DNA from 2 places in the Paenibacillus sp. FSL H3-0469 genome. Region 1 is predicted to be linked to the other one. Evidence: predicted binding sites of a transcription regulator. Region 1 holds the regulator's gene; the other holds the start of a gene.
The links. Region 1 encodes LexA, which represses DNA repair genes until DNA is damaged. Its sites were predicted from a motif close to CGAACATATGTTCG; they were not measured.
Positions count from the first base shown of each region.

Region 1 (8,055 bases):
CAATTATAGGGAGTCTACAAGCGGCAGTAGCTCGGAGAGATGGCTGATCTGGTAATCCGGCGTAATCTCCGGGTCCGATGCTTTCGCATTCCGGTTGATCCAGACTGTGGTCAGTCCGGCAGACAATCCGCCAAGAATATCTGTCGTAAGCTTATCGCCCACCATGATCCCTTGCTCTGGAGCAATATCCAGCAGTCCGAGCGCATGCTCGAAGATTCCCTTGTCCGGCTTGCCTTTGCCGAAGCTTCCCGAAATCACAACATGGTCAAAATACGGAGTAAGCTCCGGCACACCGTCCAGCTTCTCCTGCTGAAGTGCCGGACAACCGTTTGTCAGCAGCAGCAGCTTGACCTTACCGCGCAACTCGTTCAGCACCTGAAGCGTCTCTTCATAGATATAAGGACGGCTGCGGCGCTCAGCGGCGAACTTGTCAGCCAACTGTGCAGCCAGCGCTTCATCCTCTACCCCGAGTGCGGCGAGGCCGCGGCGCCAGGATTCCTTACGGTAGACAGGGGCAAGCTGTTCCAGTTGACGGAACTCCGGCTGTTCACCGGCAGTGAAATTCGCCCATAGCGCTTCAAATGGGTTAATACCGATTAGCTTGGTGAACGGATATGTCTCATAGGATTCATAGAGGGCACGGGCTTCTCTGCGTACAGCAGCTTCCAGCTCCTGCGGATCAACGGAATCTCCAGCCGCCTCACTAGCATAGCGGAAGGCTTCTTCCACGCTGCGGTCATCCCACAGCAGAGTATCGTCAAGGTCAAATAGTACGGCGGTAATCGGCATTAGTTCTCCCACTCCCTATATGCTGGTCTGTCTTCCTATTCGTGCACTAGTTCAATATTGTTGTTCTTGGCGAACTGCTCCAGACGTTCCCCCATCGCAGCGGTGTCATAACGGTTAATCAGCTTGGAGAAAATCCACTGCTTGCGCTTACCCTTATACTTAATGGTAACTACACTGCGCGATAAAGTGATCTTCTCAATATCCGCCGCAGCCAGGAAACGTTCGCGGTTGTATTTAATAGTAGAGATACGCGCACGCTCAACCTTAAGGAACGGACGGCGGAAGAACAGCAGCGCAGCGAGCAGGAAGTACAGCACTACACCCAGCCAGTTGGCCAGAATACCGCTTCCTTTAGCTTCGTCAATCGAGCCGACCACCCAGAACATGATGCCAAGCAGCATCAGTACTACGGGGAATACAATATTGCGGCCTTTGAAAATATCGATGCTTTTCGCGGCAGTCTTAGTGCTGGAAGTGTAAATAGAGTCCTTCCCCTGCTTCTTTCTTTGCTGGTTAATTTGCTTCGTGTTGCGTTGAACCATTCTTTCCCAAGAACGGGCCATGTAAGTTCCCCCTAGTCATCCTGTATTATCTATGAAAAGGCAACAGGCTAATGCTTAAGTCCGTTATTGCCCTCTTCATGCTCCGGATTGTCCACAATTTCGATAGTATCAAGCTGGGCCCGAAAGTTAGTGCGGATATTCCCCAGGTAAATCTCGCGGAGCTTGGCACGTTCAGCCAGTTCCTCTTCATTCAGGCCGCCGTTCTTAGCTTTGCGTGCCAATTCATTGATGCGTGCGACCAATTCGTCAATATTCAATACGTTTCCCTCCCTCTAAATTCATTTTAACTTTGCCATGAGAAAAAGAGCTTGTCAAGGTCTACCCCCTGAAAGCTCTCCGAGTCGATCATTAGTCTGACACAATCCTTCAATATAAAGGTAAAGTCAGAATATCTCCGGCCTTAATGACGCTGTTCTCCAAATGATTCGTCTTCATTATTCCTTCTATATATACGGCTGTCCTCATGTCCTCAGGCTTGTTACTTAACGCAATGCTCCATAAGGTATCTCCGCGTTCGACTACGATCCGCTTATCGGGCTTCAGTGAAGAGACCGAACCGGCAAAAACATTGCCCACTACAGTGAATCCAGAAATGACAAGCATCAGCACCAGGACCATCTTCATCAGGCTGACCTGACGGAATAGTGATGATAGCACAGTGAGACTATGAAGAATCGCATCCTTGACCTTGGTTACATTACTATGAGCAGTTGGATTACCGGGAGCAGACACCTTGATATCCTCATTATTGTAGATGCTGTTGTAGGTACTATACTTTAACATGATCATCATCCTCCAAACACATGTTCTTGCTTTCGAAAATAATATAACACGAACATGTGTTTCGAACAAGAGTTTTTTCGGAACGTTTGTTCTCTTTATTTCCGTTCTCGTTTTTTCCTCATTTTAGAACTTATGTTTGTACGAACGGAAGTTCTATGTTATAATTTTCCCAAACATAGTATATGGGGTTGATACCGATGTCAAAGATTTCTAGTCGTCAGCTGGCGATCCTGGAATTTATACGTAATGAAGTCCGCAGCAAGGGTTATCCTCCGTCTGTCCGCGAGATTGGCGAGGCTGTCGGCCTGGCCTCCAGTTCTACTGTGCATGGTCACTTGGACCGGCTTGAGAAGAAGGGCCTGATCCGCCGTGACCCTACGAAGCCGCGTGCGATTGAATTGCTCGGCCAGGAAGATTCAGAGAATGTGCATCAATTCGTCCAGACCGTTACCCGCATCCCGGTAGTGGGTAAGGTTACAGCTGGTGTTCCTATTACTGCAACAGAGAATATTGAGGATTACTTCCCGTTGCCTGCTCATTATGTAGGCGATAACAAGGTATTTATGCTTTCTGTCCTTGGTGACAGTATGGTGGATGCCGGAATTATGAATGGGGATTATGTCATCGTACGCCAGCAGCAAACTGCCGACAATGGCGATATTGTTGTAGCGATGACCGAAGAAGATGAAGCAACGGTCAAGACCTTCTACAAGGAACGGGATCATATCAGGCTGCAGCCGGAGAATCCGGCGTACGAGCCTCTCCGCCTTAACCGCGTTACGATTTTGGGCCGGGTCATCGGATTATTCCGCGATATCCACTAATCTACTCCCCGCTTAAGAACAGGCTGCTCCGCACCATGCGAAGCAGCCTGTTTTCTGTTCATTTCATTTCGTAAAGTGGCCAAAAAGCAGAGCGCGAACAAATGTTTGCATTCTCCTTTTTGGCCACTTTTTCTGTGAACCGCTGTACCGCTCCGCACATATCCTGTTATAAAGGAGTGCTGATCTGTATGCCCAATTATCGAATTATCGTCGATCTGTCACAGCGCATGCTGTACCTGCTGGATAATGACGTTGTCACCAGAGGCTTCCCTGTCGGCATCGGCAAAATGTTAACCGTCTCCCCTGTAGGCGAATACACCATCATTAACAAGCAGCCCAATCCGGGTGGCCCGTTCGGTGCCTTCTGGATGGGACTGTCCAAGCCGCATTACGGCATCCACGGAACCAATGACCCATCCTCCATCGGCCACATGGTCTCTCACGGCTGTATTCGTATGTATAACGCAGATGTACTCGCCCTGGCCGCCCTTGTTCCCATAGGTATCCTTGTCACCATCCGGGAATAGGAACGTCACAAAAACCCTTGAGACGCCAGATTGCGGCCCAAGGGTTCCTGTGACTCCTATGAATTAGAGCGGATACAGACTACAGCACACTTCTCAATAGACGGATAGCCACCGTATTCAAACGGATGGCCTCGCGGATCGATTCTCTGGCTGCCAGCAGCTCTCTTCTGGCCCGCGAACCTCTAGGCACTCTGCGCAGATTCTCATTGATTTCTTCCAGTCTCTCCAGCAGGACAGCCCGCTGTGTCAGCAGGACATTAATGGCTCTGCGAATCCGGTTACGTTCTCTTTGGCTCATCTTTACACCTCTTTTACACTTGGATAGTATAAGAGATGCCAAGAATCGCTCCAAAGCTTGTGTGATTCGGCAGTAATGTTAGAGCTGCAAGCAGCGGACAGGTAATCTGCTTACTTTTTGTTCAACCGTACCCGGAATTCAAATTCATCGCGTCTATAAGTCATTCCGGCCAGCACTATGTACTCCGGTGTCCATTTCTGTACAGGTCCGGCATAATCAGCAATCACATGCGGTTTGCCATCAACCAGCTGAACGACGTAGACCTGTACCTGTGCCAGTGCGGCAGCGAATAGATCAGCATCACTGGACAGTACTTTATAAGCCGTATTCAACTTCGTTCCTCCTTGTTCCACAACCATGATAATAGATTTAGCCCAACAATCTATTCAATTATACCGGGTTATGGAACAATATGTAAACCATATTTACAGCTTGATAAAAAGGATTTTGAACAATCCGATATACTTCTTAGTAGCCCCGCCATCCCCGGTAAAAAATTTGGTATTCTTAAGGTCCGGTACACTGAATACTGAGAACAAAATGTAGTTATCCCTCTTGGTCAAAGACTCAATTACAGGCTGGGCCACCAGCTTACTAATTCCGTCTCCTATTTCCTGATCAAGCGTATTCTCCAGATTCTTTACAGAATACTCACTGAATGCTTCCTTCCCCGGATTCGTAACAGCCATCACAACCAGAACAAGAATAAGGACCAGTAACGACTTACCGCCCGATCTCCTGCGGACTCTGCGTGCAGGACTTGGCGTATCATAACGCGAATTCATTCTTTTCCCCCTCAGCTACAGAATATACAACATCACTTGCAACAGGACTCCCAGCGGATTCAACATCATCCGGTACACGAACAGCATCCCACCTGTAATTCCACTGGCCCCGACATCAACACTGCTCCAATCCCACACCGGCAGAGGCGGCGCATCCAGCCCATATTGCTCCACAAGCCTTTCTTGGGTCTCCGCAGGCACAGCCACTCCTTCAGCTCCTGCCACCTGACCCATCAACGTCAGCACCAGCATCAGCGAAAGAATAATCTTATATGTATTCTTCATCATCCGCTCCCATGTCTGCCACTAGAATTCTCTTCTGGTTAAGTATATATGATATGGAATAGTATGTAAAAGGATTTGATTTGGAGTTTTAATTCCTTTATATTATGATGTAAGGGCTTTGCTCCGTCTTCATCTTCACTCTCTCCCCCACACTCAAAATCGGGAGAGTTTTTTTATTTAGGAGGTAAATGTATGAACGGAAATAAAGTTATCCTCATTCTTCTGTCCATATCCATACTCGGTATACTCCTTTATTTCGGATTAGCTTATGGATTACTATGGTATGCCTTCCGGTCCTCGGTTCCTATTGAAGAATAATCTAAGAACATCGGGGGATCATTGTGAAGAAATATAACAGATCTGAAAAAGTCATTATTGGAGTGCTTCTTGGCATGACGGCTGTGCTATTTTTGGGAAGCCTGTTTTTTTGGTATGTCTTCAGCACAATATAAAACAACTCCGTCGCGCTCAGGTGGGGACTATTAGCCCCTTATTTATGGTGGCTTGGTTTATTCATGACAAAAAAATAGAAGGCAGGAAAAGCTTCCTGGCCTTCTGTGTTTGTACATATTTCTATGAAGTAATAATATCATTGATATAGTAGATCGTTTTACGAATCAGTGAACCAACCTACTATAACGTTGCTTAGTTCTTGTAATATAAACGGAGGTTATAATGTGGCTAAATTAAAAGACTATTATAACAGTAATAAGTATTTGAATATGAAATTTGTTTATTATGATAATAGACCTGATCAAGGCTGTAGATTTATAGTATCGAATACTGAAGATGGAAACAGCATGACTAGTGAAGTAGGATGGACTAATTTTACATTAAACAAATTTATTGAGATGCTCAATAACTTCCCGATGGATTCTTATGATGGATATTTCTCACATTATGATGAATCGTTTGAATGGAAATGGATACAACAACCTGATAAAGAAGTATTTTTGCTCACGGTTTTTTCCTCAGCCAAAGAATTTTCTTATTACAGCAGCATTAAAGACATTAAAAAATTTGGTGAAGCAGTTCTTAAGGATATTAACCTTGCTCAAAAATTCGATTCAATCTAAAGGTTCATTGCTGCGCTTGGTGATTCTGTCGGAACGATGGACTTCGGCCTTGACCTATACTTCTCTCATTTCACCTCAGACTTTCAAACAGTGGCCCTTTATCCAGTGAAGTAATGCCATTTCCCACAGCCTGGGCAAGCCCACTGACCTGAACCGTCCGCATAATAACCTCATGATTGGCAGATCCAATCCGGTACACTCCTAAGCTTCAATTCCAGTCGCTTAGAGAAATATGAAGCCCACATGAAATCAATCCTCGAATAAACACCCACCAGTATTTGTGGGCATTTTGTGGGCACTATTAATTTTGGCCCCTACTGTTCCCGCCAACCAAACACAAAAAAGCCCCCAGCGCGTATAGCGCCGGGGGCTGCTGTATCCTAGTAAAGCGTCATGTACTGATCTCTTTCCCACTCGTGGACCTGGGTGCGGTAGATATCCCATTCGATTTCCTTCAGCTCGTAGAAGTGGGCCAGGGCGTGTTCGCCGAGGGCTTCTGTGATCACGTGGCTGCGGATCATTTCGTTCAGGGCTTCCTTCAGATCGGCTGGCAGACTTGGAATGCCTTCTTCGATCCGCTCTTCTTCGGACATCACATAGATGTTACGGTCGATAGGAGCTGGAAGATCGAGCTGACGCTTGATTCCATCCAGACCTGCCTTCAGCATAACAGCCAGTGCAAGGTAAGGGTTAGCTGCTGGGTCCGGGTTACGAACCTCAACGCGTGTGCTAAGTCCTCTCGAAGCCGGAATACGGATCATCGGGCTGCGGTTACTTGCTGACCAAGCTACATAACAAGGTGCTTCATAACCAGGCACCAGACGTTTGTAAGAGTTGACAGTCGGGTTAGTGATCGCTGCAAAAGCACGTGCGTGCTTCAGAATCCCTGCCATGTAATAACGGGCAGTCTTGCTAAGGCCCAGCTTATCGCTCTCATCGTAGAACATATTCTCTTTGCCTTTGAACAGGGATTGGTGAGCGTGCATACCAGATCCGTTCATACCAAACAGCGGTTTAGGCATAAAGGTTGCATGCAGGCCGTGATGGCGGGCTACCGTCTTCACGACAAGCTTGAAGGTCTGAATCTGATCCGCTGCCTTGATAGCATCGGCATATTTGAAGTCAATTTCATGCTGGCCGGAAGCCACCTCATGGTGGGAGGCTTCAATTTCAAAGCCCATTTCTTCCAGTGTCAATACGATTTCACGGCGGCAGTTCTCCCCAAGATCCATCGGCGCAAGATCGAAATAACCACCCTGGTCATTCAGCTCTGTAGTCGGATTGCCCTTCTCATCTGTTCTGAACAGGAAGAATTCCGGCTCTGGTCCAACATTCATAGCGGTGAAGCCCATTTCTTCCGCTTCCTGCAGACAACGCTTAAGGATACCGCGCGGGTCTCCGGCAAACGGCGTGCCATCCGGCATGTACACATCACAAATCAGACGTGCCACACGGCTGTCAGTCACCCAAGGGAAGATAACCCAAGTGCTCAGGTCCGGATACAGATACATGTCGGATTCTTCAATCCGCACATAACCTTCGATGGAAGAGCCATCGAACATCATTTTATTGTCGAGTGCTTTTTCAAGCTGGCTTACAGGAATCTCTACATTCTTGATTGTTCCCAGCAAATCGGTGAATTGCAGGCGAATAAACCGGACGTTCTCGTCCTTGGAAATGCGCAGAATATCCTCTTTAGTAAAGCTCACGTTACCCTCTCCCTTTCAACAGCTCTATATTATTTATTAAAAAACCGGGATAGCTCACCTTGGATTAGAGACACTTGTCCCGGTCTTTTACCGGAAACCAGCTCCTGCTTCAGCAGACGGTGAAGCTGCGAATCAGACAACTCTCTACGTCTCACCTCTGTATCAGGGGTAATAACCGTAGCTTCTTCAGATTCCTTCGAGACAGGATTCATCACCTGCTTGATGCCGGCAATGTTAACACCCTTCTCAATCAACGCCTTGATCTCAAGCAGACGTTCCACATCATTAAAAGAGAACAAACGCTGGTTGCCGGAGGTACGTGCAGGTACGATCAGGCTGTGCTGCTCATAATAACGAATCTGTCTGGCGGATAGATCAGTTAACTTCATTACGATTCCAATAGGAAATAATGCCAT
Region 1 is NZ_CP150302.1:1,111,551-1,119,605, forward strand. Features, by position in the region: gene NSS83_RS04750 (HAD-IA family hydrolase) at 4-789, opposite strand; gene NSS83_RS04755 (hypothetical protein) at 825-1,352, opposite strand; gene NSS83_RS04760 (DUF896 domain-containing protein) at 1,400-1,609, opposite strand; gene NSS83_RS04765 (LysM peptidoglycan-binding domain-containing protein) at 1,719-2,135, opposite strand; gene lexA (transcriptional repressor LexA) at 2,333-2,959, shown strand; gene NSS83_RS04775 (L,D-transpeptidase) at 3,148-3,486, shown strand; gene NSS83_RS04780 (hypothetical protein) at 3,566-3,784, opposite strand; gene NSS83_RS04785 (hypothetical protein) at 3,895-4,116, opposite strand; gene NSS83_RS04790 (hypothetical protein) at 4,210-4,569, opposite strand; gene NSS83_RS04795 (hypothetical protein) at 4,585-4,857, opposite strand; gene NSS83_RS04800 (hypothetical protein) at 5,532-5,930, shown strand; gene glnA (type I glutamate--ammonia ligase) at 6,311-7,639, opposite strand; gene NSS83_RS04810 (MerR family transcriptional regulator) at 7,669-8,055, opposite strand, start outside.

Region 2 (8,055 bases), 140 kb from region 1:
TTACCGGGGGCAGCGGGGGAATCGGCGGCGCGATCGCTGAGCGTTTTGCTTCGGTGGGAATGAACATTGTGATTCATTATATGAATTCGCATGAAGCGGCCAATGATGTGGCCCGGCGCTGTCTGGCGCTGGGGGCGAAGGTAATGACCGTAGCGGCGGACATGAAAGACCGCAGTCAGCTCGTACGCATGGCCGAAAGACTGGAGAGCAGCGGCATGATGCCGGATATCCTGGTCAATAATGCCGGAAAAGCACATTATGGCATGTTAGCCGATCTGACCGAGGAGGAATGGGACGATATCATGGCGGTAAATCTGAAGGGCACCTTTATGTGCAGCCAGATTTTCATGCCTTATATGGTCACGCAGCGTTACGGCCGGATTATTAATGTGTCCTCTGTGTGGGGGATCTCAGGCGCATCCTGTGAAGTGGCGTATTCGGCCAGCAAGGGCGGAGTGAATGCTTTTACCAAGGCGCTCGCCAAGGAGCTGGCCCCCTCGAAGGTCACTGTGAACGCAGTAGCGCCAGGAGCGGTGCACACGGCCATGCTGTCCAATCTGCAGGCGGATGAGCTGAAGATGCTGGAGGAGGAGATCCCTGCGGGGAGACTGGCTACCCCTGAAGATATATCCTCGCTTGTCTATTTTCTGGCGCTGCCTGAATCCGGCTATATTACGGGGCAGGTCATCAGTCCGAACGGCGGCTGGATTACTTAATATCCGGTATAATACCAGGAACCATGAGTCTGCTCTGGAGAAATGCTCCAGCATAAGAATTTCCGGCTTGAGACATATTATAACTGTTGCTTCTAAATCTCAATATCATTACAAACCTGAGGAGGATTTAAGATGTCAACAGATTCCGTAGTGAAGAACTTTGATACCTGGAAAAGCTTTTTGGGCGACCGGGTCATTCAGGCCGAAAAAATGGGGATGAGCGACGAGACCATCACCAAGCTTGCGTTCGAAATCGGGGAATTCCTCGACAAGAAGGTCGATCCGGGCAACTATTCCAACCGGGCCATCAAAGAGCTGTGGGATGTCGGAACGGATGATGAGAAGCATACCATTGCCGGACTCATGGTCAAACTGGCGAAGAAAAACGCATAGGTACGCGGAAGAAGCTCCCCTTGAGGGAGCTTTTCTGCAATTATTACAATCGTGTCCTTGCCTTTCAATTTTTTTTTCTATATCATTAACATGACCCGTGTGTCTGAAACAACATGCAGGGAAAAGGAATCTATGAGGTGCGCACAAGTGGAATATAAACAATGGTATATGGAGTATAAGATACATAAGAACAGACCCGGTCTGTTAGGCGACATCGCTTCTATGCTGGGGATGCTGGAAGTCAATATTCTGACGATTAACGGTGTGGAAGGCAAGACGCGCGGTATGCTGCTGGAAACCAGCGACGATGAGAAGATTATGCTGATGGGCGAGATGCTCAAGAAAGTTGATAATATAACGGTTACGGCGCTCCGTACACCGCGGCTTGTCGACCGGCTGGCCGTCCGGCATGGACGGTATATTGACCGTGACTCGGATGACCGCAAGACCTTCCGGTTCACCCGGGATGAGCTTGGACTGCTGGTCGATTTCCTCGGTGAGGTGTTTAAAAAAGAAGGCAATCAGGTAATAGGACTACGTGGCATGCCGCGGGTAGGCAAGACGGAATCGATCATTGCCGGCAGCGTCTGTGCGATGAAGCGCTGGACGTTTGTCTCCTCTACGCTGCTGCGCCAGACCGTCCGCAGCCAGCTCGCCGAAGACGAGATGAATCCGCATAATGTATTTATCATTGACGGGATCGTCAGCACCATCCGCTCGAACGAGAAGCATTACAACCTGCTGCAGAATGTCATGGGTATGGCAAGCACCAAGGTGATTGAGCATCCTGATATTTTTGTGCGGGAGTCCGAATTCACCTTCGATGACTTCGATATTATTATTGAGCTGCGCAATTCACCGAACGAAGAGATATTGTACGAGTCGTTTACGACAAGCTACAGTGAAGATCTTTAATATATTTCATTCAGAGCATTGCTCACACAACATTCAGGAGGTGATGGTATGTCGGAACTGGGCCGGCATTTGAAGGAGGCTCGTCTGCAAAAGGGGATGAGTCTTGATGATGTCCAGGAAGTAACAAAGATCCGTAAAAAATATTTGGAAGCCATCGAAGCAGGGGATTATAAAGTGCTTCCGGGCAGTTTTTATGTCCGGGCCTTTATTAAAACCTATGCCGAGGCAGTTGGGGTTAACCCGGATGAGCTGATGGAGGAGCATGGCAATGTGCCTGCCGCTCCCGTCGATACCACCATGGAAACCGTGATTCAGAAGCGGAGCCGCAAGCCTGAAACGGAGCGTAATGCCAAGTGGCTGCCGACTTTGCTGATGTGGACCTTCCCGGTGCTGATCCTGGTGGTCATCTACCTGTATGCCTCTTCCACGATGAGTAATGATGCAGGGCCGAAGAAAGCAGATAACGCAAGCCTGACTGACGCAACGCAAGATCCGGCCAAGGTGAAGCCCTCACCTACGGCCGCTGGCGGGGGAGCAGTGCCTTCAGCGACAGCGGGGGCGGCAGCTACGCCTGAGGCAGGAGCCACGGCTACTACTGCGCCTTCTACAACTCCAGAGCCGTCTCCATCGGCTTCTCCGGGGGCTGTCACCGTTACTCAGGACCGTAAATCGGGCAAGACGACCATTTACAAGGTCTCTGCACCTGCCGGAACCCCGGTTCAGGTACAGATTGCCGCTACCGGAGTCAGCTGGCTTGAAGTGTACAAGGGCGAGAACTCCAAGGGGGAGAAGCTCAGCTTCGGGAACACCAAGGCCGGCGAGAATCTGAGCTTTACGCTGGACAGCGGCGGAATGTATATCAAATCGGGATATTCACCGGCTACGGCAATTTCGGTCAACGGACAGGCTATCACCGACGGCAAAACCTCCTCGCGTTTGCTGCTTGAACTGGACAGCGGGACGGACGGCGCTACTGGCGAGAGTACTACGGGAGAATAGTAGACCCGATGTATAGTCTTTGGCGGAATGGAGAACCTAGAAGTGTTTAACAGTTCTCTCGCCAAAGTGAGGTGTATTCTCTCATGACCGTCAGCTGGATTGTAACAGGGCTTGGTATTATCGTCAGTCTCCTGGGGTATTATTTGACACCGGGCGCCTGGGGATATGGTATTCTGGGCTTTGGACTGGCACATGTTCTGCTGGGGATTCTGGATATGTTCCGGGCTCCTGCACGCAGCAGATAATAATTAGATGTGAGCGTCTCCCGGACGGGTTCCGGGAGGCGTGTTTTTAGGTGCAAATATAAGAATTTATATGTTCACGCTATAAATTATCCTTCTATTTCTCGCTGAAACGGTACCGTCCTTACAAAGGACGGAATGCTGTTTCCACTTGACTCTTTTCCAGTATTAGACTTAAGAGCCCCTATCTCATATAATAGGAACAGACTAATTGTAACTAAAGGATGTGGAACCATGAGTTCAGAAAGTTCGTTTGATATCGTATCCAAGATGGATATGCAGGAGCTGACCAATGCGGTTCATCAGACCGAGAAGGAAATCGATAACCGGTTTGATTTCAAGAACAGCAAGAGCAGCCTGAAGCTGGAGAAGGATGCGCTTGTCATCGCCTCAGAGGATGAATACAAGCTGAATGCAGTGATTGATATCCTCCAGACCAAGATGGTGAAGCGGGGAATCACGCTAAAGAATATGGATTTCGGCAAAGTGGAGCCGGCTTCATTAGGCACGGTGCGCCAGCGGCTGGGACTGCGGCAAGGGATAGACCAGGAGAACGCGAAGAAGATCAATATTCTGATCCGCGATTCCAAGCTGAAGGTTAAGAGCACGATTCAGGGTGATCAGATCCGTGTGACCGGTAAAAGCCGCGACGACCTCCAGCAGATTATTCAGCTTTTACGCAAGGCTGATTTGCCGCTTGATTTGCAGTTTAACAATTTAAAGTAAGATCATGTGCCCCGCAGTGTATACTTACCTTACTTGCGGGGTGCTTCATGTTTTTTTGACACTTATTTATGGCTATAATATACTAGCTAAGCAGTTTTGAAGAAATTGCTGGAATACTGGATTCGTATGGACTAGGGGAGGAACCTTCAGTGAATTTACCCAACCGTATCACATTAGCGCGTATTTGCCTTATCCCAATCATGATGTTTTTTCTGCTGGTGGACTTCAGCTTCTATCCGGAACCGATACATTGGGGCTCCTTTCAGCTTTCAATTAATCATTTGGTCGCGGCGGTTATTTTTCTGCTGGCAGCCAGTACCGATGGAATTGACGGTTACATAGCCAGAAAATATAACATGGTCACCAATCTGGGCAAGCTGCTCGATCCCTTAGCGGATAAGCTGCTGGTCTCAGCCGTACTGATCTCATTGGTTGAGCTGGGAAGATGCGATTCCTGGATTGCCATTGTCATCATCAGCCGTGAGTTTGCCGTGACCGGACTGCGCCAGGTGGCATTGCTGGAAGGGAAGGTAGTGGCTGCAAGCAAATGGGGCAAGGTAAAAACAGTGATTCAGATTGTTGCCATTTCCCTGCTGCTGCTTAACAACTTCCCGTTCCAGTTCGTCAGCATCCCTGTGGATGATATTGCCATCTGGGCAGCAGCCATCATTACCATTTACTCGGGTATTGATTATTTCGTGAAGAATAAGGAACTGCTGGATTTGAACAAAGCCTGAGACGCTGGAACAGGCTGAACCTTGCAGGATACCTACAATCAGGAGGAGAACGTCAGCTATGAAAGCAGAGATTATTGCCGTTGGAACAGAACTTTTACTTGGACAAATCGTGAACAGCAATGCCCAGTTTCTTTCAGTAGAGCTGGCTGCATTAGGCATTGACGTTTATTTTCAGACCGTTGTGGGAGATAACAAAAGCCGCCTGCTGGAAGCGATCCGGATTGCTCAGAGCCGGGCGGATGTTATATTGTTCACCGGCGGCATCGGTCCGACCGAGGATGATCTGACCAAGGATGCGCTGGCTGCGGCGCTTGGCCGGACCCTGCACATCGACCAGCTGGCCATGGATCATGTGCAGCGCTTCTTCGATGACCGCAAGATTGTAATGACTGAGAATAACCGCAAGCAGGCGCTTGTCATTGAAGGGACGACTCCTCTGTCCAATGATACCGGCCTTGCGGTAGGGATTGCTTTTGCAGAAGAGGACAAATATTATATCGTACTGCCGGGCCCGCCCCGGGAGATGAAGCCGATGTTCACGGATAAGGCCAAGCCATGGCTGCAGCAGCATGCACTTACGAGTGAAATGCCCCTCTACTCGAAGATGCTGAAGTTCGCCGGGATTGGCGAGTCGCTGCTGGAGGACAAGCTGATTGATCTGATCCGCAGCCAGAGCGATCCTACGATTGCCCCGTATGCCAAGGAAGGCGAAGTGACCGTGCGCATCTCTACCAAGGCTCCGTCCGAGCGGGAAGCTATGGTCAAGCTCGATGCTCTGGAGAAGACGATAGCGGATATTCTGCCGGAGAACCTGTATGCCAACATTGATGTGCCGCTGGAGCAGCTGATTGTGGACTGGATGGCGGATGCGGGACTCACTCTGAGTGCTGCCGAGAGCTGTACGGGCGGGCTGCTGATGGAGAGCATTACGAATATCCCGGGCAGCGCCTCCATGTTTGCCGGGGGCATCGTCTGTTATTCCAATGATATTAAGAAAAAACTGCTGAATGTGCCCGCTGCTATGCTTGAAGGCCCGGATGCCCCGGGAGCGGTGAGCCGCGAGGTTGCCGAGGTGCTGGCTGAGCAGGTGCGTATGATCGGCGACACGGACTTCGGCTTATCGGTTACCGGTGTAGCCGGACCGGGATATTCGGAGCGCAAGCCTGTGGGTCTTGTGTTCGTAGGACTGGCTGAGCGGGGCTGCAAGACAGAGGTATATGAGCTGAATCTGAAGGGTACCCGTGACAACATCCGCCTGCGGACCGTCAAGGCACTGCTGTACCGCCTGTGGCGGAGGCTGGAAGAACGCAAGGTGGCGACTCCGCTGGAAGGCTCGGCCTTGCAATAACGCTTCAGGGCGGTATATAATTTATACATGCGGAAGAACCGTGGCTTGAGCAATCATGCTGCGGTTTTTTGTTTTATATCAGGTATAACAAATTATCCTATGATTGTTCCTGTTAACGTAAGAAGCGGAAGAGAAGCTGCCTGCTAAGTCCTTGCATCCGGAAGGAGGTTAGTCTCTTACAATTAAAGGGAGTATTATCCCTGGGAGCAAAAAAAACGAATGTATGTTCTAAAAAAGACTTGGCAAGACCTTCAAAACACGTTATGATAATACTATAAACAGTGAAGGAAGTGGTCTGATTGTCAGATCGTCGTGCAGCGCTTGATATGGCGCTTCGTCAGATAGAGAAACAATTCGGTAAAGGTTCGGTAATGAAACTGGGAGAATCCACTCACATGAAAGTGGAAGTTGTACCTAGCGGATCTTTGGCACTTGATATTGCACTAGGTATTGGCGGACTTCCCAAAGGACGTATTATTGAAGTATATGGACCGGAATCTTCCGGTAAGACAACGGTTGCACTTCATGCGATTGCTGAAGTACAGAAGCAGGGCGGACAAGCTGCCTTCATCGATGCCGAGCATGCACTTGATCCTAAGTATGCTAAGGCGCTTGGCGTTAACATTGATGAACTGCTGCTGTCCCAGCCTGATACAGGTGAACAGGCCCTGGAAATCGCTGAAGCGCTTGTACGCAGTGGAGCAGTAGACATCATCGTAGTTGACTCTGTAGCTGCATTGGTACCGAAGGCGGAAATTGAAGGCGATATGGGTGATTCCCACGTAGGCTTGCAGGCCCGTCTGATGTCTCAGGCATTGCGGAAGCTGTCAGGCGCCATCAACAAATCCAACACCATTGCGATCTTCATTAACCAGCTTCGTGAGAAGATCGGCGTAATGTTCGGTAACCCTGAGACCACTCCGGGTGGACGCGCTCTGAAGTTCTACTCCTCTGTCCGTCTGGATGTGCGCCGGGTAGAGAGCATCAAGATGGGTAACGATGTTGTGGGTAACCGCACGAAGATCAAGGTTGTGAAGAACAAGGTAGCGCCTCCGTTCAAGCAAGCGGATGTAGATATCATGTACGGCGAAGGAATCTCCAGAGAGGGAAGCCTTGTGGATATCGGTACAGAGATGGATATCGTTAACAAGAGCGGTGCCTGGTATTCCTATGAAGGCGAACGTCTGGGTCAAGGACGTGAGAATTCCAAGCAGTTCCTGAAGGAACATCAGGATATTGCTCTGCTGATCGAGAATAAGATCCGTGAGGCAAGTAATCTCACGACTCTGGTAGAGGCACCATCCGAAGCGGCTGTGGCTGCAGAGCAAGAGGAAGAAGAGAAGCTGTTGCTTGAGATTGAGTAATTAAGTACTCTACCCCTCTACTTCTAATTGAATAATGAAGTCAAGATGGATAGGCGCCCTGTGAAGATATAACAGGGTGCCTTTTCGCAAATATTTCAGCTTAAGTAGGTGATTGGCAGGATGGTTATACAATTGGATGAGGAATTCGAAGAACAGGATGAGCAGGTGCTGGCGGATTTCCCGGCAGACGAGGAGCTGGTAATTACACGGGTAGAGCGGCTCAAGAAGTCTAACTATCGTTATCTAATCCATTTCGGAGATTACAACATGACTGTTCATGAAGATGTCATGATTAAATACCGGATGATTACCGGGAGTACTTTTGTAAAAGCGGATCTGGAGGATATTGTTGCCGCAGATGAGCGCCAGCGGGCGTATGTCGAGGGGCTTAGGTATCTGGAGCGCAAGCCCAGAACGGGACAGGAGATGGCCCGCCGTTTAAGGGAGAAGGAAATAGGAGAGACTGTTATTGCCGAAGTTCTGCTCCGGCTGCAGGAAGAACGTCTGCTTGATGATCCCTTATACGCCAAGCAGTGGGCGGAGCAGCGGATTGTGAATCAGCGTAAGGGCAAGATGTGGATCAGGCAGGAGCTCCGCGAGAAGGGAATTGATAAG
Region 2 is NZ_CP150302.1:1,249,673-1,257,727, reverse strand. Features, by position in the region: gene fabG (3-oxoacyl-ACP reductase FabG) at 1-716, shown strand, start outside; gene NSS83_RS05415 (DUF3243 domain-containing protein) at 849-1,109, shown strand; gene NSS83_RS05410 (DUF3388 domain-containing protein) at 1,257-2,024, shown strand; gene NSS83_RS05405 (RodZ domain-containing protein) at 2,073-3,023, shown strand; gene NSS83_RS05400 (hypothetical protein) at 3,107-3,268, shown strand; gene NSS83_RS05395 (YajQ family cyclic di-GMP-binding protein) at 3,500-3,991, shown strand; gene pgsA (CDP-diacylglycerol--glycerol-3-phosphate 3-phosphatidyltransferase) at 4,141-4,728, shown strand; gene NSS83_RS05385 (competence/damage-inducible protein A) at 4,787-6,076, shown strand; gene recA (recombinase RecA) at 6,376-7,440, shown strand; gene NSS83_RS05375 (RecX family transcriptional regulator) at 7,561-8,055, shown strand, end outside.
Region 2: recA (recombinase RecA) is a predicted target of LexA. The motif match lies at 6,293-6,306, and genes of this name have one in related genera.